Regions from separate parts of the Shewanella sp. SM32 genome, predicted to be linked through region 2. Evidence: riboswitches for the same ligand, from Rfam matches in the RefSeq annotation. Region 2 holds a riboswitch; the other holds the start of a gene.
What was found. A riboswitch is a leader RNA that binds a small molecule or an ion and turns the genes downstream of it on or off. The one in region 2 is predicted to bind cobalamin.

Region 1 (15,254 bases), on a different contig from region 2:
GCATTTAACACGCTGCGTTAGCCTGCACCGATGTTAGCAGCTTCTCTGTAAGCTACGCCAGTCCTGCACAAATAAAGTACGCTATCCAGTATAAGTGTTTGAATTGATAGATATCATAAAAGGCTGACAAAGATGTCACAAATATGTAACAGTGATATCTCACAATCGTGGTCTTATTAGACCTCATACCAGTGAAGCCTTATCTAACAAGGAATAATAATAATGAATCGTACCGTAACTCGTCGTGATTTTTTGGCTATGTCGGCCAAAGGTGTTGGTGTTGCTGTGATCTCTTACGGCTTGATGGGCTGTAGTGATAGTAATGATGATAATTCTGTACCCGCTCAATTTTTACATGGAATTGCCAGTGGCGATCCGGCAGTCGATGCCGTGATCCTCTGGACCCGTGTCACGCCTGAGTCTGAGGGCGATGTAAAAGTGAGTTGGCAAGTGGCAAGCGATGCGGCCTTTAGTCAATTAGTGACCACAGGTGAGACTGTCACTAATGCGAGCCGTGACTACACGGTTAAGATTGATGCCCGTGGTTTACGTGCAGGGCAAACCTACTTTTATCGCTTTATGACGGGTGATAAAACCTCAGTTGTGGGTAAAACCCGCACTCTGCCTGAGGGTGACGTTAGCTCAGTCAAATTAGCCGTGATGTCCTGTGCTAACTTTCCTGCCGGTTATTTTAACGTCTATGAGTTAGCGGCGGCGCAGGATGATTTAGATGCTGTTGTGCATTTAGGCGATTATATCTATGAATATGCCCGCGGTGGTTATGCCAGTGAGCATGCTGCCGAATTGGGGCGTGAAGTGTTACCGGCCAATGAGTTGCTGACGTTGAGTGATTACCGCACTCGCCATGGTCAGTACCATACCGATGCGAGTCTGCAAAAGTTACACGCGAAAGTGCCTTTTATCACAGTGTGGGATGACCATGAAGTGGCCAATGATACTTGGCGTGATAGTGCCGAGAATCACAACGAAGGCGAAGGGGATTTTGCCGTTCGTAAAGAAGCAGCACTACAAGCTTATTTCGAGTGGTTGCCGATTCGCCCATGGCGTGAAGGGAACCATGAAGAGATTTACCGCAGCTTCAGTTACGGCAATCTCGTCGATCTGCATATGCTGGATACTCGCGTATTAGCCCGTGATAAACAGCTCGATTATGCCGATTATATGGATCCCACAACGGGTTCGTTTGCGGGCGAGCGTTTCCTTGCCGATGTGACTTCGACCACTCGCACTATGCTGGGTCTGACGCAATTATTATGGCTGCAGGGCACTTTGCTGCAAGCAACGGGCAAGTGGCAGGTGTTAGGGCAACAGATTTTGATGGGCAAGATGTCATTGCCGGCGGCGATTGCCACTCAGCAGATGAGCATTCCCCAATTTGCCATGTTAGGGGCGTTAGCTAAGTTAGCGGCCCGTGCGGCGGCAAATGATCCCACACTGACTGCCCAAGAGCTGCAATATCTTCAAGCTAATCAAGCCCTATTAACCCCAGAAGTTATTGCACTGCTGCAATTACCTGCCATTCCATACAACTTAGATGCTTGGGATGGTTATGCCTATGAGCGTGAAGTGATTTTAGGTACGGCTAAATCGAAAAATCTCAACCTAGTTGTGATCGCGGGTGACACCCATAATGCATGGGCAAACGAGCTTAAAGACGTGCAAGGCGATACTGTGGGTGTTGAGTTTGCGACTAGCTCAGTATCATCGCCAGGCCTTGAATATTACTTGAATCTGCCAGCGGAACAGATCCCCGCGACCGAGGCGGCAATCGTCGAGTTAGTGCCAGATCTTAAGTACGCTAACTTAAAAGACCGAGGCTTTATGACGCTCACCTTTACCGCTGATGAGGTGCGCAGCGACTGGCATTATGTGGATACCATTTTGTCGAAGGATTTCCAAGTCGCAACGGCCCGTGGTTATAGCGCTAAGGCAAAAGTAGGCGAGCATGTGATTATGCCTATCGTTTAATGCGGTATTGTTCGCTTGTTTATCGGCCACCTTAGGGTGGCCTTTTTGTTGCTTTTGGCTTTAAAAGGCAAAATAAATGTCTGTTGTCACGCAAGTTCTTACTATTACTGCAGCACATCGCATTTTTTTGGTATAAAATTCGCTCCCAAAATTCGGCGGCTGCCTACACTTGCTAAGGCAAAGCTGTTCTAGTGTTTTGGGAACCTTTACCCGCCGAACAGACCTTACAGGGGTCATAAGCTTTTGCTTTAACGACCTAAGAATAAAATCAATGTGATGGGGACTGTGTCATGTCAGAAAAGTATTTTGTTACCGCGCAGCAATTGCTGGAAGATTCATTTTTATTAGCTTCGCAAGTGTATGAGAGTGGCTTTCGTCCGCAATTTATCGTGGGTATTTGGCGTGGCGGTGCTCCAATCGGGATCGCGGTACAGGAGTTTTTCGATTTTAAACAAGTTGAAACCGATCACATTGCCGTGCGTACCTCTTCTTATTATGGGATTGGCACCGACAAACAAAGCAAAGAAATCAAAGTTCATGGCCTGCATTACATTGTTGAAAATGCGAACGCGAGTGACGGTTTGTTGATTGTGGATGACGTGTTTGACTCTGGCCGTAGTATTCATGCATTAAAAGAAAAACTCAGCCAACTGATGCGCTTGAATATGCCAACCGATATCCGTATCGCTTGCCCTTATTACAAGCCAAAAAATACCGCAGTGCCTTTAAAACCCGACTATTACATTCATGCCTCTGAAGACTGGTTAGTTTTCCCGCACGAAGTTACAGGTTTAACGCCTGAAGAAATTGCCGAAGGTAAGGGCGATTTAAAGAATATCCAGCACCTGTTTAAATAGCTCGCGGCGAGATATAGATTATTTTCGCAATAAAAAAATGCGTTAACGATTAATCGTTAACGCATTTTTTTTTCTATATCGATGACTTATAAATCCATACAGTTAGCATAGTAAGTCACTGTGGCGGGCCAGTCGGAGAACACTCCAATCACGCCGACATCTTTCGCCAGTACATCAAGTAATTCAAAGGTATCGCCTTCGTTATCTATCGCTTCGGTAATGCTTTGATAGTAAAAGCCGCCGCCATTTTTTAATAAACCAGATCGCTCCAGCGACCAAGTGATGATCTTAAGCCCTGCGCCTTTGGCGGCCTTAGCGTATTCCGAAGGAATGATCTTTTTGTCCGCATCTAAGGCGACTAATACCCAGAGTGGCGGCGCAATAATTTCGACGCCTTGGGTCTTTAAATCCGCCATTGATGGCGACCAAGTGGCAGAGTTCTGCGGATCAAAGGCGCTGTTATAATCGTATCTGTCATCGAGAAACACGGCTTGCTTCGCAAATTCAGGTGCGTTGGCGACCCAATATTTGATGTCATCTAAGATAAATGATTGAGGGAATACTTGCGAAGCATCGACGCCCGCCGCAGTGTATTCATCCAACATTTTTTGCGCGTAATCCTGCTGAGTAAAACCATCGAAGGGCATAGATACGCTCGCCGCTTTTAGCTCTGGCGTCATCTTCACACCGGCTTTTTTAAACATATCAATACTTTCAGCGTGGGTCATCAAGGTGCCATTGCCAGCATAAAGATCGGTGCGCCAGCTTGGGGTACCATTGATGAATTCGGCCGCAGTGGTCGCTTTTGGATTGTTGCCTTCCATTTTACCCTTGAGGGTTTTAAATTCGGCGAGGGTGATATCGCTGGTGCAACAGGTCGCCGATGCGCTGACGCCATTGGCTGCATCGGCTGGAGTGAATGGGCTCGAACATTTATTAGCCAGTTCAGGCACTGCTAAAATGTTGGTCGTGCTGGCAAGATCGCACTGTGAGTGGCGGCAAACTAAAGCTTTATCGGCGGTGAAGGTGACATCACACTCGACTATGCCTGCGCCCGAATCGATAGCCGCTTGGTAGGATTCCTTTGTATGCTCAGGGAATTGCATTGGTGCGCCACGGTGACCGATAGAAAATTCGCTGCGATAAAAACTGTCAGTGGTGCATTGTTCTAAGCGGGTTTTAAGTGTGCTGTCTTGCATTTGACGTACGAGGAATAAAGGTCTTTCTCCCACTTGAGCAGGAACGGGTTTGCTGGTGGGTGGCGTGATAGCGGCGTTATCATCGTCATTATTGCAACCGGCTAATAAAGCGCTCGTGGCAATTAACAGGCCGAGTGAGAGCGACGAAATAGGGTGTAGTTTCATCAGATTTACCTATGAGTAATGATGTAAGTTATTAATATTAATCAGAAACTCTAAAGTGTTAATGTGACTGAAAAAGCCTATTTGTATGACATAAACAAGAATATATACCGTTTGCACGACGATTATCTAAGGCACGCTAGCTTGCGATAAACTGCCTTAGACAGAGGACGGTCGGGATATATGCACAGTGTTGCTTTAGATGTGAGCATTGACTCCACTGAGCGAGTCGATGAAACTGGCATGAATATTTTCATCTTGGCGATCTTTCTGGGCCGAAATCAAGTACACTGCGCTCCTTTTGTTTTATGATGAGCGTTTGGTTCGCTTGATAAGACAAACGTGACAAGCATCATTTAGGAAATAGAGCAGAATGAGCAAGGGCAAAAAATACGATTTTCGCGTGACACAGGGCGACAACGGTTGGAAAACTGAAATCACTCGTCGCATGACATCAACTAAAACAGTTGTGTCTAAGAGCCATGATGGCTTTGCGACTGAAGCCGAAGCGCAAGCGTGGGGCTTAACTGAATTACAAGTGTTTTTAGGCACGTTAACTGAGCGCAATAAACGTCGTTCAGAGAAACAAGCTAAAGCAAAATTAGCCGCTGCATTAGCGGCTGAAGCGGCAACTGATGCCGAAGATCTTGATGAAGATGATTTCGACGAAGAGTAACACTCATTCGTTTAACCTTGTCTTATCAAGCCAGTGTGACTGTTAGGGCGCGCATAACGCGTTCTGAAACGTCACTCTGGCGATGAACAGCAAAAGGCAGATCTTAAGATCTGCCTTTTGTGATTTTGTCGCTCGCGAAACTGTGCATATCAATTCATTTCATCCTATTTCCTCGTTTATCTTCATACACTCTGTTCGGCTGGACTGATCTACTGATGCTGTCATTAGCTTGTTTTTATCGCATTTAGCCGGGATTACGTACCCTATACCATTAATAATTAACGATAACTATTATCATTTGATTTACTTAGATGCTGCTCTGTGCTCATATGTAAGGAATTCGAACGCACGTTTAACTTTATCAAGGTAAGGGAACTCCTATGAAACTACTTCAATCCAGTTTATTGCTGTGTTTGTCGGCTTCGGCAACCCTGAGTTATGGCCAAGCCTTAGATGGAGAGGCGTTACGCTTACTACAAGCGTCGCTAAAGGATTCGACTTTGGATGCACAAGCGCAGTTAACCAATACTAAACGGGCATTGGCGTTAGATTTAAGCCATCAATATGCGCAGCTCGCGCCTATCTTACAGACTGAAATAAACCAGTATCAGTTAGCAGTGAATGCCGATGACATTCTGTCTCAGCGTAGGCTCAATGATAATGTGATCATCAAAGCCGATGCATCAATTCGCCGAGTGAAGGGCTTAAGTGCCAAAGCGGATTCTCTGGTGCAAGTGCGCCTGGCAGATGAAGCCATGTTGACCCCATGGCAGCAAGGTGAGTCTCCTTTATTTGCCTATGAGCCCGATGGTGACGAGAGTCAGTGGGATTATATTGAAGCCTTTGATATTCATGGGCAAGTGCATCAATTAGACGTGTATAACCTGCCGCAGCAGCCAGTGTTTGTGGTCGGTATCGATAGTAAAAAAGCCTTTGTGGCTGGCTTAGAGGTGATGCGGGCGACATTTGCCGAGGCGCAGTCAGCGAAAAAAGAGGGCGCACTACTGAGCCGTGCGCAAACACAGGCGGTGGCAGACAAGCCTATTTCAACCACAGTGATCAAACAGATATCCTTGAAGGATGACCATGAGCCGTGGATTTCTGGTCGTGCCGAAATTTACGGCATAGTGACTGGGGTTGATCCAAGCCGTGAAGAGCCTGTGCTCGATATCGTCGAAATGCCCTATTTAGATTATGCGGATACGACCTATTATCCGAATCAAATCATCATACATTGGGAGCGTTATCGTTGGGCGGCTGCGGACATGATCTTAATGGAGCATGACGATGGTACTAACTATAAAGTGTTGGCCACTAAGCTGTTGGAAGCGGCGGAGCAGATCTTAAAGTCGATCCCCGATCCTGAAGCTCAGGGTTATGCGCTGATCCCGCAAATCACCAATGGTATTTTAAGTGTAATGCCGGATGCTTGGTTCACCAATGACGATGACTTTGTCGATGTGTATTACACCTTACAGGAAGGGGGTGAATATCCTAACTTGAACGGCGCTAACGGTAATGCGACGACGAGCTTTGCGCCATTAGTCATCCAACCAAGACCATGATGGATTAGTGCGGCTAAATGCAATGGCTGAAATGTAAAAGCGGATCCTAAGATCCGCTTTTTTGTTTTTATCACTTAACGTTAGGCTAAGCCATTCACCTTAAGCTTTTAACTTGAAACTGCCTTGCATAATCGCCCAGTGACCTGGGAAGCTGCAGAAGAATTGGTAGGCTTCGGTGGCGCTCATACCGGCAGTGCTAAAGGTGATAGACGTTGATTCGCCACCGCCCACTAAATCTGTGTGTGCGATAACGCGCGTATCACCGGCTTTGACATAGGCTGCATCAGGACCGGCGCTCATACCTTCGGTCGCTACGGCTGACATATCGGCTGCCTTAGTTAATACCCAGTTATGGCCCATGGCTGCTTTTGGCAAAGTGCCTGAGTGGGTTAAGGTTAAGGTCACTTCTTTACAGCTTGCAGGTACAGACAGCTCTTTAGTGTCAAATTGCATTGCATCAGTGGCGGCAATTTTCAGTTCACATTCGTTGGCACTCGCTTGGCTAGCGAATAATAATCCTAGGCCGATTAGGCTAGTGCTGGTCACGTTACGTAAAGCTGTGCTTTTTGCTTTCATCTGGTACTTCCTTATTTGAACAAGGGTAGCCGAGCCGTTTTGACTCGGACATGCACCTGCTAGCATAAGCAATCTTCATTAAATGGGAATGAAATCAGCGTGTAAATTATGTATATGCAACTTTAGGTTGAAAGCTTGCATCGTTATTGGCGGCAAAATTGTTAGCGGTAAACATAGGTGAGTACTTATTTGGAGTGAACTAAGTACTCAGGAACTATTATTTATGTGTTTGATTTATAAATTATAATTTTTTGTTCTAACGCAGGGCGTCTACTTCAGAACGTCTTACGTTTTTAGTACGAAAGCTCCTGTCGATAGGGAATCGCACGTTGTGCGCCTGGGCGAGTGACAGTAATGGCACTGGCTGCATTGGCAAATCCCACGGCTGCAGCAATCGACATGCCCTCGCTTAAGCCCACAACTAAGGCGCCATTGAAGGTATCCCCTGCGGCGACTGTGTCTATGGCCTGCACTTCAAACGCAGGTATTAGCCCATTAAAACCTGGGCTGCTGATAAATGCGCCACGGCTACCTAAGGTAATGACCACAATCTTTACTCCCTGCTGGTGGAGAAGTTGCGCTGCCATGTGTGCATCATCAATATGGTTGATCTCAACTCCCGTTAAGGCTTCTGCTTCGGTTTCATTGGGGGTAATAATATCTACCCACTTGAGTACATCTTGGCCAAGTGCCGTCGCTGGAGCAGGATTTAGTACAGTCGTCACGCCAAGATTCTTGGCTATTTGCAGCGCCTTTGCCACTGTGGCAGCGGGCGTTTCCAATTGTGCTAACAAGTACTCCGCATTAGCAAACAGAGCGTAATGAGCTTCTAAGTCATCGGGTGAAAGGCTGGCGTTGGCACCTGCGGCAACGCCAATCGTATTCTCACCGTTATCACCGATAAAAATCATGGCAGTGCCTGTGCTCAGTCCGGCTATTTGGCGGATCCCTTCCGCACTGATGCCATCTTTCATCCAGCTTTGACGCATATCATCGCCGATACTGTCTTGGCCGAGATGGCAGATAAAATCAGTGCGTGAACCTGATTTGGCTAAGCGCGCGCAGGCGACGGCTTGATTGGCCCCTTTGCCGCCCTGTTCGAGGCGGTAATCTCGGCTCATTAAGGTTTGCCCTGCAGCGGGCAGGTACTCAAATTTCATCACATGGTCGGCATTTGCACTGCCGATAACGAGTATCTGGCTCATAGAAGACTCACTGTCATTTTTATCTGCGATTGAGATAAGTTGCATCATAGACGCGTAAACTGTCTACCAGTAAATCGACAAAGCCTTGCCTATCGATCCCAAACAGCACAGTCGCATTGGCGGCTTTACCTGTTAACTGATAGCGATCGACCACTGTCATGCCTAAGGTCAACTCACTTTGGGTTTCAATACTTACCCAGCAATCTTGCGCCTCAAATAGCTCAGGTTTAAGCAACCAAGCGATAGTGCAGGGGTCGTGCAATGGCGCACCAATAAAGCCCCATTTAGGATCTCTGTGGTAAATCATAAAGAAATCCAATAATTCGGCGACGCACTGAGCAATTGGATTTTGAATCGCGCGAATGCGTTCTATGTCTTCATCCATGATTTGTGCCTGATGAGTCACATCGAGCCCACACATAGTGATGGGAATACCGGATTTAAAGACAATATCGGCGGCTTCGGGGTCGACAAAAATATTAAACTCGGCGGCTGGTGTCCAATTGCCGACACCGGCTGCACCGCCCATTAGCACTATGCGTTCGATCTTGGCGTGTAATTCGTGGTGGCTGGCGAGCAAAAGCGCGATATTGGTGAGTGGTCCTGTGGGAATTAAGGTTACTGGCTGATGACTTTGGCGAATTTGCTGCGCCATTAATTCAACTGCGGTAATGGCTTGAGGACTAAAACTTGGATTAGGCAATGCAGGGCCGTCGAGTCCGGTTTCACCATGGACATTGTCGGCAATGATTAATTCGCGAGCTAATGGCTTGACGGCGCCGCCAGCGACAGGAATATCACTGCGATTTAATAAGGTTAAGATCCGCAGGGTATTATTGAGCGTTTTATCCGGCGTTTGGTTACCGGCGCTGGTGGTGACGGCCAGTGGAACCAGCTCTGGATGGGCGAGAGCTAAAATGAGCGCAATAGCGTCGTCATGGCCGGGATCGCAATCCAGAATAATAGGGCGAGTCATACTGTTACTCCTTTAAACAGCGGTGATGGGGGCTTAGAATAGCATGCCATCAGTTAGGCGCTAGCCTGTGTAGGGGACTTGCAGAGTAAACTGTGAGCATTTTCGTCTTTTTATCAACAAGCTGCTAGAATTCTGCCCATTTTTGACATTAGGCGATGTTAGGTAAATCCATTCTCGCTCTGTCCGCTGCACAACATTGAATGACATCTCCAAGCAAATATAAGGAAATAAGTAATGCTCACTCATCGAATCACTTGGCCTAAGGTTTTACTCGTGGGCATGGTTGCCATGCAGATCTCTGGTTGTAGCGATCCTCAACCTATGGCCGTTGTGGAAAGTAATAACGAGTCATTGCTACAGTTTGATAACGGTAAACTCATCCAATTTAAGGAAAATCCGAGTCCACAGTATCGCCATATTCCCTGTGATTTACCCGCAGTCGAGACTGTGGTCACCAACAGTTCGGCCTTTGCGGCGTTAACACAATCTGGTGAGGTGATCACTTGGGGTGGCAGTTATGCTGGCGGTGATAGCCGCGAGGTGACGGAGCAGCTTAAGCAAGTTAAGCAAATCGTCCCAGTTAAGGACGGGTTTGCCGCGCTACGTCAAGATGGCACTGTGGTTTACTGGGGTAATGTGGGGAAATTGAGCCTCGACAAAGCCCTGCAAAACCGCATGACCAATATTACCAAGTTGTTCGCTAATCAAGAGGCCATTGCGGCCCTTGATGCTAATGGCAAGGTACACACTTGGGGTTATGGCCCCTACGGCGGCAATAGCTTACATGTGCAGGATCAATTAGTTGATGTTGTCGATATCTTTGCCAGAGGTCGCAGTTTTGTCGCCCTCAAAAAAGAAGGTAGCGCGGTGATTTGGGGGCAGGTTGAAGAGTCGACCAATATGAAAAAGTTACTCCCGCAGCTTACGGATGTGGCGAAGATCGAATATTTTCAACACACCTATGCCGCCTTGAAAAAGGACGGCACTGTGGTGAGTTGGGGTTGGCGCAGTGATGCTTACTCGATCCGCAGCGCCTTAAAGGATGTGGCGAGTATGACGGCAAACAATTGTGCCTTTGCGATTTTAAGTCCTACGGGGGATGCGCATTTTTGGGGCGATGGGATTAACTGTGGTGTCGATTGGATTCAAAAAACCGATATCACAGGGGTAAAAGAGATTATCAGCATCGGCTCAGGCTTTTTATTACTGCGGGATAAGGCCGTGCCGCAAATTGTAGCCGACGATACTGATTACGCTCATATGTTTGGGTTTCACTATGCCCAAGAGATTCTTGATAAATATTGGCAGGAAGGCAGCGTCATTACTCGAGGGCCTGCCTCCTTTGTGTTTACCCGTCCCGATGGCAAAGTGGTACCTGTTGGTTATCGCGCCAACCGTGAAAATGTGGAAAAGTTGATTGCACGTATTCCGCGACTCACTTGGTTAGATGGCGCAAATGACGGTTATGTTGGCATCAGCGAAAATGGGGAGCTGGTCTCTTGGTCGATGAATTTGCCAATGTTCGACAAGTCGCCAGTGCAACCTGCTGACTCGTTAGTGATTAAACCGCTGGATTTTACCCCCGTTGCCCAATGCGAAACCCCTGAGCAGCGTCAGGCGATTTTGAGCAAAGACAGACCAAAACCTGCGGCAAAAAACTGGGATGGTGTTTTCTAGCTCATGTGAGTTTTCTCGCTAATCTGAGATTAATGGACTTTCATCCGTATAGACGTCTATAATGCGCGCGCTCAGGTCTGATATGCTCTGAGCCTTGTTGGGCGTTAACAGATTGTACGCCCTTTGAACCTAATTTTGAGTCAACCTTCTGTGGTGCTTACGATGATAGTGTCGTGAGATAATCGGGAAGCCAGTGAAATTCTGGCACTGCCCCCGCAACGGTAAAAGGTGAGAGAAGACCGCGTTTGATTGGTGTGTTCAAGACTGAACCCGAAAGTCAGAATGTAAAAGGTCAGTCTCGCGTTAATCTAACTTTTAATGGATTAACATAGCCTAAGTCCGGAGACCGGCCCTGAAGGTGTTTTTGAGATTTCGGTGGGCAGATCTCAAAATGCGATAATCACCGTCAGTATTTACGACTGAATTAACGGTATCGTGGCGTCAATGCCCCGTTTTCCTTGCAGGAGTTAAAGGTAAAATGGGAACAAATCCAACAAAAATCGCGCTGCTGATCGGCAGCCTTTGCAGTTTTTCAATTATCGCGCCCGTTATGGCGGCTGACGATACCAGCACAGCTAAAGTCGACGAGCATCTTGTCGTGATCGGCCGCTCTGATAAGACCCCGTTAAATATTGCCGCCAATGTGAATGTGATTGATGCCGCGGCTATTGAAATGAGTGGCGCGACTAATTTGACCGACGTCTTACGTGGTCAAAGCGGTATTCAAATTTCGGATAACAATATTGGAACTAGCTTTGCGATGCGCGGTTTTAGCGCCAGCACTGCCGTTAATAACACGCTGATTTTACTTGATGGTCGTCGTCTCAATAATATCGATATCGCCGCACCTAGCCTTAATGCCATTCCGCTTAATCAAGTGGATCGTATCGAAATTTTATCGGGTAGTGCGGGTGTACTTTATGGTGACCAAGCCGTGGGCGGGGTGATTAATATTGTCACTAAGTCCCCTGAAAATACTGGCGGCAGCGTGCAGTTATCCGGCGGCAGTTTTGATACCTATGAAGGTCGTGGTGATGTGTCTGGCGCGATCAACAAAGATTGGCGTTACTTTTTCACCGGTAGTTACAACCAAGGTGACAACTATCGCCAGCATAATGCCAACGAAACCGGCTCTATTCTTGGCCGCATTCAATATAAAACAGCCACAGACTCGTTCTTTGTTGAAACCAGCTACTACGATAGCGATCGTGAAAATCCGGGCTCGCTTACTGAAAAGCAATTTAAAGACGATCCCCGTGCTTCATCAAATAAGGTAGAGTATGCCCACGAGATGACCACTGCGGCGCGAACGGGTTACCAGCATCAGCTTAATCAAAACTGGGCGCTGGCGGCGGATTTAGATTACAGCGATACCTTAGTGTCTTCTCTTAATTGGGGGGCGAACAGCCATAACACACGCTCACTGTTAATGTTTAGCCCTAAAGCGTTAGCGAATTACAGTACCCGTCAAGGCGAGCTAAGCCTAGTCACAGGTTTAGACATCAGCCGTGGTAAGGCTGATTTTGACACTATGGCGCGCAGTAATGTGCAGCAAATGCAAAGCGCCTATCTACAAGCTACAGTGCCTTTAAGTCATACTTTAAGTTACGTTGTGGGTGGTCGTTATGCACGAGTGACCGATGAGTTAGTCGATGGCAATGTCTATCCTAATGGCATGGATTTAGACGAAAATGCCCACGCATTCGAACTGGGTTTAAATTACCGCCCAACTGCGGAGCACAGACTCTATGTGCGCGCTGATGATAACTTCCGTTTTGCTAAAGTGGATGAGCAAGCTTATACATCGCCGGGCGTATTTGGCTTAAAGCCGCAAACAGGCCGTTCCTATGAGGCGGGTTGGGATTGGGCTGTCGCTAGTCAAACCCTACGAGTCAGCCTATATCGTCTCGATTTAGAGGATGAAATTGTTTATGACTCGAGTGCAGTTAAACCCATAGGTGGAAATTTCAACGGTGCAAACGTTAATGCCGACGCTTCTCGTCGTTATGGCGCGGGTGCCGATTGGGATTGGCAGATCACTAAAGCGCTGCAGTTAGGGCTGGAATATAACTATACCGACGCCGAATTTACCGATGGTGCTAACGATGGCAAAGAGCTGTCTTGGGTGGCAAAACACACGGGACGCGGTTATGTCAGCATGGATTTTGCTGAGCATTTCCAAGTATTTGCCGAAGCTATCTACACGGGTGATCGTTTTATCGAAGGCGATAACGCTAATCAAGGTGATAAGCTAGCAAGTTACGTGCTTGGTAATTTAGCCTTGAATTATAATCGTGATGCTTGGCTTGCCAGTCTGCGTATCGATAATGTATTCGATAAAGATTATGTTAGCGCAGGCTATTATGGTGGTGGAACATATAATGGTTATTACTCAGGTCGAGGCCGTGATATTCGTTTCACTGTGGGCTACCGCTTCTAAATATTAATGAGCTATCTAATAACAAAGCCAGACTCAGTCTGGCTTTTTAGTTTTTACGCTGAGTTCAAAGAATAAATCTTAAAATAGGTATAGTCTTGAATATCGTTTTAGTAGAGTGGTTTAATTGTCGTTATCTATAGTGTTAGCGGGCAGTCATCACTAAATAGGAGTAATTTATATTTTACTCTGCTGTTTATGGCTGAAATTCTTAGTATTTTAGGTATGATGTGAGCTGTAACCGAATCATCTTATTGTTAATAAACAGGTGTAAAGTGTCTTATGACTGATCTTGAGCAACAGGTTTTTACTCAAGTTAGAGCTATCATAGCGAACGAAGAGCAAGTGATTGGCCGCCGAGGGATTCTAATTCCACTCAAAAAAGCGATCCTTGCTGAAGGCGACATTCGTAATGTGATTGACATTATCTCGAGCGATCCCGCATTGGCAGCGCACATGCTTATGCGCAGTAATTCCGCACAGGCTGCTGTAGTGGAAAATCACAAAACTCGTTCGTTGAAAGAAGCTTTGATCCGCTTAGGTCAAGTTAATATCTATCGCTACGCCTTTACGTTCTATTTAAAAGAACGCCTCGATGAACTGCCACAGCCCTATAAAAAGTTGGTCCAAGGTTATTGGAAGCTGACTGAAGATATTGCAACGGATGCGGTAGATAGCTTAGCGGATATGGAAGGTGTGGAGGTTGATGCTGACGAAGTACAAACCTTAGCTCTGTTCAGTGTGTTCGGCCAAATTATCGCACTGACCGCATTTGCCTATTTAAATGCTAATGCCGAACAGTCATTTCCTTTAAGTGTGATTAAGTCATTGATTGATAATCAACAACAGACCTTAACCATCGAAGCGTTCGAGGCGTTAGATCTCGATCAGGATCTGCGTCAAGAGTTTATGATCGCCCATAATTTGCGTCAGACCCGTAATCCTAATTCATCAGGGTTGATACTGCGCCGTGTCTTGTCTATGCGTGGATTGTTGATGAATCCGCTGTAATTTGTCGATGCTATGAAATAGTCATTTGACTCAATAAACAAGCCTGCATTCGCAGGCTTTTTACTCTATGTCACCCGCATTAATTCGTCTTCTGCTGGCGGGATAAACCTTCCCTTGCCACTAGTTGTAACCAATTTTGGATCAATGCAGAGTTAGCACTGTGGCGGCGATAGGCACCAAATAGCGGTCGTTTTAGACCTTCTTGGCCGAGTTTCACCGTAGCGAGACTCAGTCCATGTCCTTCATTAATCGACCAACTTGGCAGTGCGGCTATGCCGTCTTTACAGGCGATGCGTTGCAATAACATCATGGTTAAATCACAGGTTTTTTGCTCGCCTGCCTCTATGCCCGCAGGCTCTAAAAAGTGGCGATAAATATCTAAACGCGTCAACGGCACTGGATAACTGATAATAGGCAAGTGTGCTAATTGCTTAGGGGTGACATAGGCTTCTTTCGCTAAAGGATGATCCTTAGCAACCACTAACTTCACTTCAAAATCAAACAAATGCTGGTAGGCGAGTGAATGCCCAGGCACAGGATCTGAGGTTAATACAATATCCAGTTCACCCATTTCTAAGGCATTGAGCGAGTCGAACAGGTGACGGCTCGACAAGTCTAACTCGGCTGCCGGATGATCTTGCCTAAATTGCTCCATTACAGGCATTAACCAGCGAAAACAGCTATGGCACTCAATGCCGACTCGCAACTGATTGGTTTCGGTTTCCAGCCCATTCTTCAAATCTGTCTCGGTTTCTAACACCTTAGGCAAAATCTCTTCAGCCAGATGCAGCAGGCGTGCACCTTCTTGGGTGAATGACAGTGGTTTACTCTTACGCACAAAAATGGGCGAGTTAATCCTTTGCTCCAACTCCTTAATCTGGTGTGAGAGGGCGGATTGAGTGACAAAACGTTTTTTGGCTGCGC
Region 2 (15,254 bases):
CTCGCGGATTAAGGCTTCGTTGCTTAACTGCTCATCGGCCGCATAACCCCAAAACTCTTTACGTACCCGTTCGTGCATCCGCTCGGCAAAGGCTTCGGCCAAACGGTCGGCTAAGCATTTGAGCATGATGGCGTTGTAGTCGTCGTGGTTGGCTTCAAAACGTGCCACATGTTCGTCTATGCCATGGCCTGTGGTCACCGCAAAGCCGCCCATGTAATCGGCGACGCCTGAGTCTTTTGGCGCAACAAAGTCGGATAGGCAGAAGTTGTCATTGCCGACACGCTCAAGCTGCATCCGCAGGTGATGTGTGGTCATTTCGACTGTGGTGCGCGACTCATCTGTGTAGAGTTCAATGTCGTCGTAATTGACGGTATTGGCAGGGAATAAGCCGATAACGGCTTTCGCCGTGAGCCACTTTTCTTCGATGATTTGTTTGAGCATGGCCTGACCATCGGCGAACAGCTTTTGCGCCTCGACGCCGACCACTTTATCGGTGAGGATTTCAGGGTAATGGCCATGCAGTTCCCACGAGCGGAAAAACGGTGTCCAGTCGATACGCTCGACTAAATCTTCTAACGGATAATTATCAAACACTTGGCGACCGAGCACGTTTGGCGTGAACGGGGTGTAATTGGCCCAATCGTGTTGGCAGCGGTTTTCACGGGCCGCTTCGAGTGAGACTATCTCTTTGCGCTTGGCTTGGGATAGGCGCTTAGTGCGCATGTCGTCGTATTCGGCATAGGTTTCGTCTATGGTCGCTTGGCGAGTCTCGTTGTTGATGAGCTTACTCACCATAGGCACGGCGCGGGACGCATCGGCGATATAAATGGCGCCATGAGGATAATGGGGCGCAATCTTCACCGCAGTGTGGATTTTCGAGCAAGTGGCGCCGCCGATAATCGCCGGAATGGTTAAGCCTTCACGGTGGAAGGTTTTCACGTTATGCACCATCTCGTCCAGACTCGGCGTGATGAGGCCCGACATGCCGATGATATCGATATTGTGTTCTTTCACGGCGTCGAGAATTCGCTCTACCGACACCATCACACCTAAATCGAATACCTCAAAACCGTTACAGGCGAGCACCACGCCGACGATATTCTTGCCGATATCGTGCACGTCACCTTTTACTGTCACCATCAAAATCTTGCCATTCGATTGGCCTTCGACCTTTTCTAGCTCGATATAAGGGTTTAAGTAAGCCACGGCTTTTTTCATCACCCGCGCCGATTTCACCACCTGCGGCAGGAACATCTTGCCCGAGCCGAACAAGTCGCCGACCACGTTCATGCCGTCCATCAAGGCGCCTTCAATCACATCCAGTGGACGTTTCGCTTCTTGGCGGGCGGCTTCGGTATCTTCATCGATAAATTCGGTAATGCCTTTGACGAGCGCATGGGATAAGCGTTGGCTTACTGGCCAGCTGCGCCATTCTAAATCTTCTTTCTTGCCCACCTGCGCGCCATCACCGCGGAATTTCTCTGCGATTTCAAGTAACTGCTCAGTATTGCTCGAGCCTTCCACTGGGCAGGGCAAGTTAAGCACCACGTTTTCGACCCGCACTTTAAGCTCAGGATCGATATCGTCGTAAATGGCTAACTGACCCGCGTTGACAATGCCCATGTCCATGCCGACTTTGATGGCGTGGTAGAGGAATACCGCGTGAATTGCTTCGCGCACTGGGTTGTTACCGCGGAACGAGAACGACACGTTCGATACGCCGCCCGAAATCATCGCGTGGGGCAGGGTGGCTTTAATCGCTTTAATGGCATCAATAAAATCGACTGCATAGTTGTCGTGTTCATCGATACCAGTGGAGATGGCGAAAATATTCGGGTCGAAGATGATGTCTTCTGGCGGAAAGCCGACTTTATCGACCAACACGCGGTAGGCGCGGGTACAGATTTCGATTTTACGCGCCTTAGTGTCGGCCTGACCTTGCTCGTCGAATGCCATGATAATGGCCGCCGCGCCGTAGCGTTTCACTAAGGTGGCTTGATCAATAAACTTGGCTTCGCCTTCTTTGAGGGAAATCGAGTTAACTATGCCCTTGCCTTGAATACATTTGAGGCCAGCTTCGATCACTTCCCACTTAGAGGAGTCGATCATAATAGGTACGCGGCTGATGTCGGGCTCAGAGGCAATCAAGTTTAAAAACTTGTGCATGATCTCGGCGCCATCGAGCATGCCTTCGTCCATGTTGATGTCGATGATTTGCGCGCCGCTTTCGACCTGCTCGCGGGCGACATCGAGCGCTTGCTCAAACTTGCCTTCTTTGATCAACTTTAAAAACTTGGCCGAACCTGTGACGTTGGTGCGCTCACCCACGTTAACGAACAGGGATTGGGCGTCGATAGTCAGTGGTTCCAAACCGGCCAAGCGGCAAGCGACCGGAATGTCTGGCAAAATACGTGGATCGTGACGGCTCACCGCTTCGCGGATCACGCGGATATGTTCAGGCGTACTACCACAACAACCCCCGATAATATTAAGCATGCCTTCGCGCGCCCAATCTTCGATCACGTTCGCCATGTCCTCTGGGGTTTCATCGTAACCGCCAAACTCGTTCGGCAGGCCTGCATTCGGATGCGCCGACACATAACACTCACTGATGCGGGATAATTCTTCCACATAGGGGCGTAATTCTTTTGGCCCAAGTGCACAGTTAAGACCGATAGATAAGGGCTTGATATGGCGAAGGGAATTGTAAAAGGCTTCGGTCGTTTGGCCAGTCAGTGTGCGGCCAGAGGCATCGGTAATGGTGCCCGAAATCATGATCGGCAATCTGTCTTTAGAATGCTGACCAAATAAGTCATCAAATACCGATTCAATCGCAAACAGTGCGGCTTTGGCATTTAAGGTATCAAATATGGTCTCGACCATAATGATATCCGCGCCGCCCTCAATCAGCGCCTTAGTGGATTCTTTGTAAGCAGTCACTAACTCATCGAAGCTGACGTTGCGATAGCCTGGGTCGTTCACATCAGGGCTAATCGAACACGTACGGTTAGTGGGGCCTAACACACCGGCGACGTAGCGTGGAATGCCTGTGGCAGCAAAGGCTTCATCACAAGCTTCACGGGCGAGGCGCGCGCCGACTAAGTTAATTTCGGCGGACAGCGACTGCATGTCGTAGTCGGCCATGGCGATGGTGGTGGCGTTAAAGGTGTTGGTTTCAATGATGTCGGCACCGGCGTTTAAGTAGTCGGTGTGAATTTGTTTGATGATGTGAGGTTGTGACAAGACCAAGAGGTCGTTGTTACCTTTGACATCCGTATGCCAATCTTTAAAGCGTTCGCCGCGATAGTCCTCTTCTTCCAGCTTGTAGCCTTGGATCATAGTGCCCATGGCACCGTCTAAGATCAGAATGCGCTCTGCAAGCTGTTTGCGAATGTCTGCTAATATTTGGCTGGCTTTGGTTGAGGGTATCGTCATAAATAATTACCTTAAATACAGCTAAGTTAAGTCCAAAAATCGGCCATTGTTATGCTAAGTGCATTTTATTGTCGTCTGCCGACATTTTTTGAATACTTGTTCTTAAAAATTTGCTTTGGACATTTAAACGTATAGACGTCCATAATACGCGACTTATGATTGTCAGGGCAAGATGAAAGTCAAAGGCATTAGGAGCGAGAATCGAGAATCAAGAATTTAGGCACTTGGCTTGAGTTCCTAGCATCTAGTCCCTAACTAAAAAGGCATATATGAAACAAGTTCGGTTGTTATTGTTACGCCACGGTGAGTGTGAAGGCGGCGCTATTTTGCGGGGTCGTGTGGATGTGCCTTTGAGTAAAAAGGGTTGGCAACAAATGTCGGCAGCAGTTGAGTCACAGGCCAGCGTGTGTAGCGCGATTTATAGCTCGATTTCACGCCGCTGCGCCGATTTTGCCCACGCTTTTGCCGCCGAGTTGCATTCGACGGCGGCACTGATATCTGAGTCAAGGCCATTGCAGGCGCAGTGTTTGTCGGGTTTACAGGAAATTGATTTTGGTGATTGGGACGGTTGTCGGCTCGATGAACTGTATCAACAAGAGGGCGAACGCTTAGCTGCGTATTGGCAAAACCCTTGGCAAACTCCGCTGCCTAATGGTGAAACTATGGCAAGTTTTGAGTCGCGGGTGAATGGGACGATTGACCAGATACTCGCCGCCGAGTTTGAACGATTGACCCTTGACTCACATAAAATGGGTAATGAAAACAGTGCCGTTAATGAAACCGCTGACAATATGCCAGCCACTCAAGTGTGGGTCGTGACCCACGGCGGGGTGATCCGTCACTTAATGGCGCGTGCCCTAGGGGTTGAACGGGCGGTGGGGTTTTATAGTCAACTCGATTTACCCGTGGCGGCCGTGGTGAGCATTAATGTGCTGCAAGATGAACAGGGTGTCTGCTATTGGCGTTTAGATTGGCCTAGTGGGCGCAGGTGTTGAGGCCTTATTTCACTATCTCGGCGCTATCATGTAGGCGTGATCGTTTGGCGAGAATAAGCTGACATGAAAATATTCTGATTTAAACAGCATTGCCTAATGGTATAGATGTAGGATAATGCTTTTCCCTGACGTTTGAACCAGATAGCGTATTACATGCGCAATGAGTGATAACGTCGCAGAAATAGGTGTTGGGAATAGACTCTCTTTGTTCGAATCGCTCCGTTGTTTTAATTCACAGTGGCGTTGTTAACAAAGAGCATATCAACCCAAACATAATAGGGAATCGGGGAACTGCTCGTCAGTCAGCCCGAACTGTGCCCGCAACTGTGAGTAGTGAAAAAGATCTCGAATCTTCTTCCCTACGAGTCAGGAGACCTGCCTATTTCTGTTATCGCTGCGTGCAGCCTTAGTTCTCGAGCGGGTGACTCGAGGGAGCAGATGACAATATGCACAACCTTTTTTATACAGGTTTGGACTCGATAGGAGCGCCGCTTAGGTGAAACTTTCCGCAATCCAAACTAATAGCCCCGTGAATGACACTAACCCATCATTGAGCCCGTCAGTCGCGCTCAATGTGAGTCATTTGAGCTGGTGTATCGATGGCAAAACCATACTTTCCGATATTAACTTTACGCTGCCAATGGGGCAGATGCTGGGGTTGATTGGCCCTAACGGTGCGGGCAAGTCCAGTTTGCTGCGCTGTTTGTATCGGTTTGTTCGCCCGACTCAGGGCAAAATTACCCTTTTTGATCAAGATATTGAGCGCTTGTCGCCCAAGGCGTTTGCCTGTCGCGTCGCCGTAGTGCAGCAGGATACACCGCACTATTTTGACCTCACCACAGAGCAATTGGTCAGCATGGGCTTAACGCCCCACAAGGGCATGTTTGATACCAATTCGAGCTGTGATACTGAGCGTATTGCTAAGGCTTTAGAGAAAGTTGGCTTGAGCCATAAGATGCACCAACAATATGAGCACTTATCCGGCGGTGAAAAGCAACGCGCCTTGATTGCCCGCGCCATAGTGCAGCAGCCGCAACTTTTAATCCTCGATGAGCCAACGAACCACCTCGATGTGCGCTATCAAATTCAAATCCTCGAATTGGTGCGTAGTCTTGGGATTAGCGTGATTGCCTCAATTCATGATCTTAATTTAGCCAGTGCCCTGTGCGATAGTTTGTTGTTGATCCATAACGGGGAAGTCAGCGCTATGGGGACGCCAACCGAAGTATTAACCGAGGCGCGAATTGGCGATGTGTTTGGCGTGTGTGCTCAGGTATCGCCCCATCCACAACATAAAAAGCCCTTAATCAGCTATTTTTATGGTTACCACCATGTAGATCATGGCCTGAACGAGCGAGGCGAGGGTGGATGACTCAGGGGAGTAAACAATATTTCATCTCATATTTGGGGCGTATCGTGACACCGTTGACGAGACAACAACTGATGCTGCTCGTATTAGGTATCATCACTTTGATAACGCCTATTGCCGCGACGAGTTTTGGTGCGGCGAACATCAGTTTTACTGATGTTATTCAAGTGTTTATCAATAAGGCGACGAACCTCACTCAAGCCAATGGCATGACTGAGCGCATTGTGATGGAGCTCAGGCTACCGCGCATTTTACTGGCTTTTGTGGCGGGTGCGGGTTTGTCACTGGCGGGCAGTGTGTTGCAAACCGTGACTCGCAATCCGCTCGCCGATCCCTATTTGTTTGGCATTAGCTCTGGCGCGTCCTTTGGTGCTGTGGTGATGTTGACCTTATTCACTGGCTCTGGATTTTTTGATAATGCGGGCATGGCGGCACATTCTGGGCTTTTTAGCGGTTCGGGCGCCTTGTCTGGTTTGCTTTGGTTTAGCTTGCCCTTGGGCGCTTTTATTGGCGCCAGTTTGTCGGTACTGATAGTGCTTGCTTTGTCTGGGCTTGGGCTCAATAGCCAAGTGGAGCGCATGTTGCTCTCTGGTGTGGCGACCTCCTTTATGTTCGGCGCATTAACGAGTCTGCTGCTGTATTTCGCCAGTCCGCAGGCGACAGCCTCTGTGCTGTTTTGGAGTTTAGGCAGTTTCGCTAAGGCCAGTTGGTCCTTGTTAGTACTGCCGACACTGGTGATTGGTGCGAGTTTATTCATTATTTTAGGCATGAAACGGCAGATCATGGCGTTGCAGGCGGGGGATGAAACGGCGCATACCTTAGGGGTGAATGTGCCTAAGCTGCGGCTCAATATGTTGCTGCTCTGCTCCTTGATTACCGCTATTTTGGTGGCTACATGCGGCGGTATCGGTTTTGTCGGGTTAATGATCCCCCACACAGTACGCATGCTGTTTCCCGGTCGTCAGCCGATTTTATTAACGGCGCTGGTGGGCGGATTATTTATGGTGTGGATTGATGTATTAGCGCGCTGTTTATTGGGTAATCAAGAGTTGCCCGTGGGCATTATCACGGCCGCCATAGGTAGCATGTTCTTTTTGCTGATTTTACGTAAGCGTAGAGTCATGCCGTAAATACAAGGTCATGCCGTAGTCACCTAGTCAGGACGTAAACCCAGAGTTAAGTCGTCATCTTTGAGTCATGCCGTAAGTGCAGACTGACGGGATAATCAGTATTTCTGTTGATATCCCACCCGCGATTGGAAATGCACAATTGGACATGTTCGTCATAGACGCGGGATGCGTTGTGGTTATTTAATGTAGATTACAAAGTGGAGTGTGGATGTCTCAGTCAGCCGTGTCTTTTCAAATAAGCCTTGTGAGTAAAGCGCAGGATCTGGTGATTCTGCAGAAAATTGATCTTAAGACTAAGCCGCCCGGCGCCTTAGGTCAGCTCGAATCCTTAGCCTTGCAGATTGCCCGCGTGCAAACGACTGATTTGCAAAAAACGGAGCAGCCACAAACGGATGTGCTCAAAATAGTCCATCCAACTATGTTAGTGTTTGCGGGGGATCATGGCATTGCCGCAGAAGGCGTGTCGATTGCCCCTAGCGAAGTGACTCACCAAATGGTGCAAAACTTTGCCCATGGCGGCGCGGCGATTAACGTTTTTTGTCGGCAGGTGGGCTTTAAGCTCGAAGTGATCGATTGCGGTATGTTAACGCCAGTTGAAGGAGTTGAAGGTATTATCGATCAACGTCTTGGCGCTGGAACGGGGGCAATCCATTTAGAACCCGCGATGACGTTGGAAACCGTCGATAAAGGCTTTGCTATGGCGCGCGATTTGATTGAGCGTCACCATCAAGCGGGTTGTAACTTAGTCGCCTTTGGTGAAATGGGCATAGGCAATACCTCCTCTGCTGCGGCCATTATGGCGGCGATTATGCAGCTGGATGTGATTGATTGCGTTGGCCGTGGTACTGGCATTAATAGCGAAACCTTAGAACGTAAACTGATGCTGATTGAGCTCGCGTTATTGCTGCATCAAAGCGCTTTAACTGGGCCTAAGTCAGTGTTAGCTTGCCTAGGAGGCTTTGAAATTGTGCAGATGACGGGGGCTATGTTAGCCGCCGCCGAACGTAAAATGCTGGTGGTCGTGGACGGTTTTATCGCGACAGCGGCGGCATTAGTCGCAGTGCAAATCGCCCCCAATGTGCGTGATTATTTGATTTTTGCCCATCAATCCGATGAGCAAGGTCATCTGCGAATGTTAGAATTTTTGCAGGCTAAACCTTTATTATCCCTAGGGCTGAGATTAGGCGAAGGTACGGGGGCGGCGTTGGCATTGCCGCTTATTCAAGCCTCAGTAAATTTTTACAATCAAATGGCGAGTTTTAGTGATGCGGGGATTGAGGCTGTTGTATGATGTGCTCTGCTAAGTCGCTTATTTTACTTATTTAAAATAATAGCCTTTAGCCAACCGTTTTAATTTTAAACCTTGCAGCAAGTGTGAATTCACTAAGGATGCTTTATGTCAGAACGCGAAAGCTGGCACAAAGAGATAGATTTATTTTTAGTTGCCATGGGCTATTTTACCCGCATTCCTATGCCTAAGTGGGTCGAAGTCGATAGCGATAAGTTGAATAAGGCCAGCCGTTATTTCGGTCTCGTCGGTCTTCTGGTCGGTTTGTTAAGCGCCATAGTGTTTTGGCTGACGCAGAACTGGCTCCCCGCTGGCGTTTCTGTTCTTTTAGCTATGTTGGTTGGCGTCTTGCTCACGGGCGGATTCCACGAGGATGGCCTCGCCGATACCTTCGACGGTTTTGGCGGGGGTTGGACGGCTGAAGACAAGCTGCGGATCATGAAAGACTCGCGCCTTGGCAGTTATGGCGCACTGGCACTGATGTTGGCCCTGCTGCTGAAATGGCAGTTGTTAGTCGAGTTGGCCCTGTACGATCCTGTAGTCGCGGGTTCTGCACTTATCGTCGCGCACACAGTGAGCCGTGTGGTATCAGCCAGTATCATCTTTAGTGAAAAATATGTCCGCGATGACGAGACCAGTAAGTCTAAGCCGCTATCGCAACATCAAGGCATTAATGAGCTGCTTATCCTGATCGCCAGCGGCGTATTAGTGCTGTTATTCCTCAAGGGGTTAGCGGCATTGTCATTGCTATTGGTGATGATAGGACTGCGCCGTTTGATCATAGTGATCTTTAGACGCCAGATTGGCGGTTACACGGGTGATACCTTAGGCGCGGCGCAACAAATATCTGAAATCGTGTGTTATTTTGTATTGCTCGTTGTGGGTAACATACTGTGATCCACCTCGTCCTAGGCGGCGCCCGTAGCGGTAAGAGTCGTTACGGCGAAGCCTTAGTGCGTCAGTACACTGCGCTTGGCTTCGATGCCTGCTATGTGGCGACGGCGCAGGCGCTAGATGATGAAATGGCGACACGTATCGCCAAGCATCAAGCGGGACGATCGGACGATGGTATCGAATGGCAATTGTTTGAAGAGTCGCTCGCCCTCACTGCACTGTTAAAACAGTTAGCAAAACCTGGGCGAGTGATTTTAGTAGACTGTTTAACTCTTTGGTTAACGAATCAATTACTTGCATCGAACGTTAACATCGATGATGAACCCGCGCCGACTGAGTGGAATGCGACTGACTTTGCCGTTTCACCCTCTGCCACTTCAACCTCTGACGATAAAGCTCATGCGAGTTGGCAGGCCGAGAAAACCGCTTTTGTGGATTCCCTCGTCGAGCTTGAGGGAGTGGTGATTTTGATCAGTAACGAAGTCGGTTCTGGCATAGTACCCTTAGGTGAGTTGAGCCGACAATTTGTCGATGAAGCGGGCTGGTTAAATCAAGCCGTGGCGACCTTAGCGGATAATGTCACCTTAGTGGTCGCTGGTTTACCCTTAGCATTGAAACCACTTTAGACTTTGGGCTCAGTCCACGTTTTAAGCTTAAGTTGCATACTTAAGTGATTTTTAGACTGAGCTGTTATGTTAATGACTGCAAACTAGAATAAGCCTTTTAAACCTATGTCCTCTCCAAACACAGACAACACAGCCTGTGCTAATGCACTCGATACCGCTGACACTACTGTAGTTAATACGCCCGCAATTAATACGCCTGCGGTTAATTCACCTCGGCGCGCGGCAGTCTTGATGGTGCAGGGCACTACATCGGATGCGGGCAAGAGCACCTTAGTCGCAGGCATTTGTCGTTTGCTCGCCCGTCAGGGGATTAAGGTTGCGCCCTTTAAGCCGCAAAATATGGCGCTCAATAGCGCTGTTACTGTCGATGGCGGCGAGATTGGCCGCGCACAGGCCTTGCAAGCCGTGGCCTGTTATCTTGAGCCCCATACCGATTTTAATCCCATACTGCTTAAACCAAGCTCGGACACGGGCGCGCAAATTATCGTTCATGGCAAAGCCCTGACAACACTCGAAGCCTCGGCCTTTTTTGGGCCTAAATCTAAGGATTACAAGGCAATGGCGCTTGGCGCTGTGCTGGAATCCTTCGAGCGATTGACGGCCCAGTATCAAACCATAGTGGTGGAAGGCGCGGGCAGTCCGGCGGAGATCAATCTGCGCGAAGGTGATATTGCCAACATGGGATTTGCCGAAGCCGTGGGTTGTCCTGTGATTATCATTGCTGATATCGATAAGGGTGGCGTATTTGCCCATTTGGTCGGGACCTTGGCCTTGTTATCAGAATCCGAACAGGCGCGGGTAAAGGGCTTTGTGATCAACCGTTTCCGTGGCGATATTAGCCTGCTGCAATCAGGGCTCGATTGGCTTGAAGCTTATACTCAAAAGCCTGTTTTAGGTGTGTTGCCTTATCTGCATGATTTACATCTCGATGCCGAAGATGCGCTGATAAGCTCGCCGACCAAAGGCGCTAACAGCCGCTTAAAAGTGCGGGTATTAGTGTACCCGAGGATCAGTAATCACACGGATTTTGATCCGCTGCGGCTGCATCCCGATATTGATTTTGATTATGTGTCGTTGCAAACCCAAGCCGCGAGTCACGCGACTCATTTGCCCGCTGCCGATGTATTGATCTTACCCGGTAGTAAGAATGTGCGCGCCGATTTAGCCTTTTTACGCCAGCAAGGCTGGGATAAAGATATCGCCACACACCTGCGTTACGGCGGCAAAGTGCTCGGCATTTGCGGCGGCTATCAAATGTTAGGCCAAAGCATTGCCGATCCCTTAGGCATTGAAGACAGTGCGGGTGATACCGCAGGACTTGGCTACCTGCCGCTGAGCACAGAACTGAAAGCCGAAAAACAGTTACGGCGAGTGAGCGGTGAGCTAACGTTACTTGGGCAAAAGGTTGCTGTTAAGGGCTATGAAATCCACTGCGGTGAATCAAGCTATCTTATCCCTAGGCTTGAACAAACGAATGCGCCCTTGCAGTTAATCCCTGATTCCACATCTATGAGCTTTGCCGATGGCCTGCAAAGTGATGACGGGCAAATCCTTGGCACTTATTTACATGGGCTGTTTGATAGCCCGGATGCGTGTCAGTTGATTTTGCGCTGGGCGGGATTAAACGATGCTAAGGCGATAGATATCAATCAAATACGTGAGCAGCAGCTCGATCGTTTAGCCGATGTGTTAGCTGAGCATTTAGACATGCAAAAATTACAGCCAATTTTAGAAACATAAGTTTTAGAAACATAAGTTTTAGAAACATAAGTTTTAGAAGCAGACATTTTTAGCAGCAGAGTGAAGAGAAGACCATGACAGCACAAAACTACAACGAACAAGCGCAAATCAAGGCCGAACGCCACAAGGCTCGCCAACAAAAAGTGAAAGCCGGTGTGGATGCTAAAATTGCCGCCGCCCAAGAGGAGAAGGGGATTCTGCTGGTGTTAACCGGTAACGGTAAAGGCAAATCGACCTCAGGTTTTGGCACTGTGGCCCGCGCCGTCGGTCACGGTAAAAAAGCCGCGGTCGTGCAATTTATCAAAGGCACTTGGGAGTGCGGTGAGCGTAATTTACTCGAAGGTGCAGGGGTTGAGTTTCATGTAATGGGCACAGGTTTTACCTGGGAAACCCAAGATAAAGAAAAAGATACCGCCGCCGCAGTACTCGCTTGGGAAGCCGCCGAAGCCCTGCTGCAAGATGAGAGCATAGATTGCGTGATGCTCGATGAACTCACCTATATGGTGAGCTATCACTATTTAGATGTGGAACGTGTCCTTAGCGCACTTAAAAATCGTCCACCCATGCAGCATGTGATTATTACGGGCCGTGCTTGTCATCGGGCGATTATCGAGCTGGCTGATACTGTCAGCGAAGTACAACCGTTGAAACACGCATTCGAAGCGGGTATCAAGGCACAGCAAGGTTTTGACTACTAATCGAACCTTGTAAAAGTCGGCGCATAAGTGACGCAGCATTGTTGGTTGCAATGTTAAGTAAGACGCGCGAATGGCTTTAGCACAGGCATAAAATGCGCTAAGTTTGAGGACGAGTAACTGCCTATTAGTGACTAGCGACAATTTGTTGTTAGCGACTATAGGTTAGCCACTAACCGTTGAGCGTTCAAAGTGTTCTCAAGGATGATCCTATGAATAAACGTATTGTGATTTGTGCCGATGGGACTTGGAATCGACCCGAGAAAGATCTTAAGGTCGATTTCCCCACCAATGTGCTGCGCCTCGCGCGGGCGATTAGCCCGATAGCGGCTGATGGCAAACCCCAGCAGGTATTTTATGATTGGGGCGTGGGTTCCTATTACGATCAAGCCATTGGCGGTGCGACAGGACGCGGTTTACATAAAAACATCATGGATGGGTATCGCTATATAGTGCAAAACTATTCCCCCGGCGATGAGATTTACCTCTTTGGTTTTAGCCGTGGTGCTTACACTGTGCGTTGTTTGTGTGGCTTGATTAATAACTGCGGCATACTTAAACGCCCCGATGCGGCGTTGATTCAACAAGCTTTCGACCACTATAAAAAAAGCAGTGCGCCCTTTGCGCCTGATGGTGAAAAATCCCTCGAATTTAGAGCGAGATACAGTCATGAATCTCGGGAAATCAAGTTTGTTGGCGTGTGGGATACCGTGGGCGCTATGGGGATCCCTATCTCGTTTTTAGGTTTGTTCGAAGATAAAGACGAGTTTTACGACACTAAAATTGGCCGCAATGTGCGCGTTGCCCGCCATGCCTTAGCCATAGATGAACATCGCAGTGATTTTGAGCCGACCATTTGGCAACTGCGTGACAATATGGACATGCAGCAAGTGTGGTTTGCGGGCGCCCATAGCAATATTGGCGGCAGTTATAAACCCGATAAAGACGGTTCATTGTTGTCGGATATTGCACTGTTGTGGATGATATCCGAGGCGCAGAAATTTAATTTAAGCCTAGAGCCACACTTAGCCGCGAGTGTGCATCCAAATCCGCTCGCGACCTTACATGACTCGAGACGCAGTTTTTATCGGATAAAACAGGAATATTTGCGACCACTCGACCCTGAGCAAGTCCCAGTACTTTTGCATCATTCGGTGAAGGCCCGCTGGGATCAAGATCCTCAGTATCGCCCCAAGAATCTACAAACTTATATCGAACACTATGGCTGGCCAGAGCAGCTAGTTTAACTCTATAACCCCAAGTGACCTGAAGCTACTACGCCTGCATCTTCAGGCGGTTTGGGGATAAATACTAAGGCATATCATGATTAAGCGACACTTAGCTGGACTCGTTTTTGGGCTCAGTCTGTTTCTTCCCCATAGCGTATTGGCCGAGCCCGCTAAACGCATTATTGCGCTCTCGCCCCACGCGGTAGAAATGCTCTACGCCATAGGCGCGGGCGATACGATTGTGGCCGCAACCGATTATGCGGATTATCCCGAGGCGGCAAAAAATATCCCGCGTATTGGCGGTTACTACGGCATTCAAATGGAGCGGGTGATGGAGCTTAATCCCGATCTGATTGTGGTGTGGGATTCGGGTAATAAAGCCGAAGATATCAACCAGCTTAGGACGTTAGGATTTAACCTTTATGGTAGCGATCCTAAAACCTTAGAAGGCGTCGCCAAGGAGCTTGAAGAGTTAGGCCAACTTACGGGGCATGTTGAAGAAGCAAGCAAGGCTGCGGCCGCTTATCGCGCTGAGCTTATCCGATTGCGGGTTGAAAATGCTAAAAAATCAGAACCTAAGGTATTTTATCAACTCTGGTCGACCCCCTTGATGACAGTCTCTAAAAACAGTTGGATCCAACAGATCATCAGTGTGTGCCATGGACAAAATGTGTTTTACGATGCTGCCAGTGATTATCCGCAAGTCAGTTTAGAAAACGTCTTGCTGACCTTGCCCGAGGTGATTTTGCAGAGTGAAGAAGAAGGTAATGTGAAAGGGGTTGATTGGCGCCAATGGCCAGAAATTCCTGCCGTGAAGAAACAGCATATTTATCAACTCAATGCCGATTTATTACACCGCGCGACGCCCAGAGCTTTACTTGGCGTTCAAGCCTTATGTGATGCCTTGGATAAAGCACGTTAAATAAAACGCCTGACAGATTATTCCGTCAGGCGTTTAGTCAGATGTTGCTATTTTCTAAGCGTTTAGAAAGGCGCGTTGATGTCGACCACATTAATCAGCTTGTGGTTTACAAACTCTTTCAATCCTAAATCAATCAACTCGCGGCCATAACCTGAGCGGCGCACGCCACCAAAGGGCAAGTCGGCCTTGACCATAGTTGGATGATTGACAAACATCATGCCTGTGGAAACCTGCTTAGCGACCGCCAGCCCGCGTTGGGTGTCGGCGGTAAACACTGAGCCACCCAGTCCAAAGGGTGAGTCATTGGCGATGGCAATCGCTGCTTGCTCATCCTTCACCCTGTGGATACTGGACACAGGGCCGAAGAATTCCCAATAGTAGGCGGGGTTATCTGGCGTCAGGTTTGTCAGTATTGTTGGCTGCACAAAGGCGCCTTGCTGCGGCACTTTAGGACCCACTTCGGTCGCGGTTGCGCCGTGTTTTACGGCATCACGGATCTTCTGCTTCAACTCATCGGCCGCGCCTTGGGAAGACAGCGGCGCTAGCGTAGTGGCCGAGTCCATAGGATCGCCCGCTTTTAGCGCTTCGATCCCCTTGATATAACCCTTCATAAATTCATCGTAAATGGCTTCAACTAAGATCATCCGCTTAGATGATGTACAGACCTGTCCCGCGTTCCAGTGACGGCCAAACACAGCCCAGTCGATAGTTTTAGGCAGATCGGCATCTTCAAGTACGATAAAGGCATCTGCGCCACCCAGTTCTAGGGTGGACTTTTTCAGTGCCTTACCCGCCAGAGCGGCAATGATCGATCCCGCATCTTCTGATCCCGTGAGCGCAACACCATGCACTTTGGGTGAATTGATGATCTGTTCTATCTGCTCTCGGGTGGCATACAGATTTTGGAATGCACCTGAGGGCAGTCCGGCAT

Region 1: linked by a shared signal. The riboswitch ahead of L5M10_RS00120 (TonB-dependent receptor) and the one ahead of L5M10_RS19405 (ABC transporter ATP-binding protein) in region 2 are both predicted to bind cobalamin.

Annotation. Positions count from the first base shown of each region.
Region 1 is NZ_JAKKRO010000001.1:13,257-28,510, forward strand. Features, by position in the region: gene L5M10_RS00075 (alkaline phosphatase D family protein) at 223-1,989, shown strand; gene L5M10_RS00080 (phosphoribosyltransferase) at 2,280-2,846, shown strand; gene L5M10_RS00085 (glycerophosphodiester phosphodiesterase family protein) at 2,933-4,210, opposite strand; gene L5M10_RS00090 (DUF3622 domain-containing protein) at 4,581-4,883, shown strand; gene L5M10_RS00095 (DUF3103 domain-containing protein) at 5,264-6,448, shown strand; gene azu (azurin) at 6,548-7,024, opposite strand; gene rbsK (ribokinase) at 7,318-8,229, opposite strand; gene rihA (pyrimidine-specific ribonucleoside hydrolase RihA) at 8,249-9,205, opposite strand; gene L5M10_RS00115 (hypothetical protein) at 9,440-10,882, shown strand; cobalamin riboswitch at 11,017-11,252, shown strand; gene L5M10_RS00120 (TonB-dependent receptor) at 11,361-13,322, shown strand; gene L5M10_RS00125 (HDOD domain-containing protein) at 13,602-14,330, shown strand; gene L5M10_RS00130 (LysR family transcriptional regulator) at 14,410-15,254, opposite strand, start outside.
Region 2 is NZ_JAKKRO010000063.1:1,388-16,641, forward strand. Features, by position in the region: gene metH (methionine synthase) at 1-3,435, opposite strand, end outside; gene L5M10_RS19400 (histidine phosphatase family protein) at 3,705-4,430, shown strand; cobalamin riboswitch at 4,652-4,828, shown strand; gene L5M10_RS19405 (ABC transporter ATP-binding protein) at 4,927-5,802, shown strand; gene L5M10_RS19410 (FecCD family ABC transporter permease) at 5,799-6,929, shown strand; gene cobT (nicotinate-nucleotide--dimethylbenzimidazole phosphoribosyltransferase) at 7,138-8,220, shown strand; gene L5M10_RS19420 (adenosylcobinamide-GDP ribazoletransferase) at 8,326-9,114, shown strand; gene cobU (bifunctional adenosylcobinamide kinase/adenosylcobinamide-phosphate guanylyltransferase) at 9,111-9,737, shown strand; gene L5M10_RS19430 (cobyric acid synthase) at 9,843-11,477, shown strand; gene cobO (cob(I)yrinic acid a,c-diamide adenosyltransferase) at 11,552-12,175, shown strand; gene L5M10_RS19440 (DUF2235 domain-containing protein) at 12,385-13,419, shown strand; gene L5M10_RS19445 (cobalamin-binding protein) at 13,496-14,323, shown strand; gene L5M10_RS19450 (NAD-dependent succinate-semialdehyde dehydrogenase) at 14,386-15,254, opposite strand, start outside.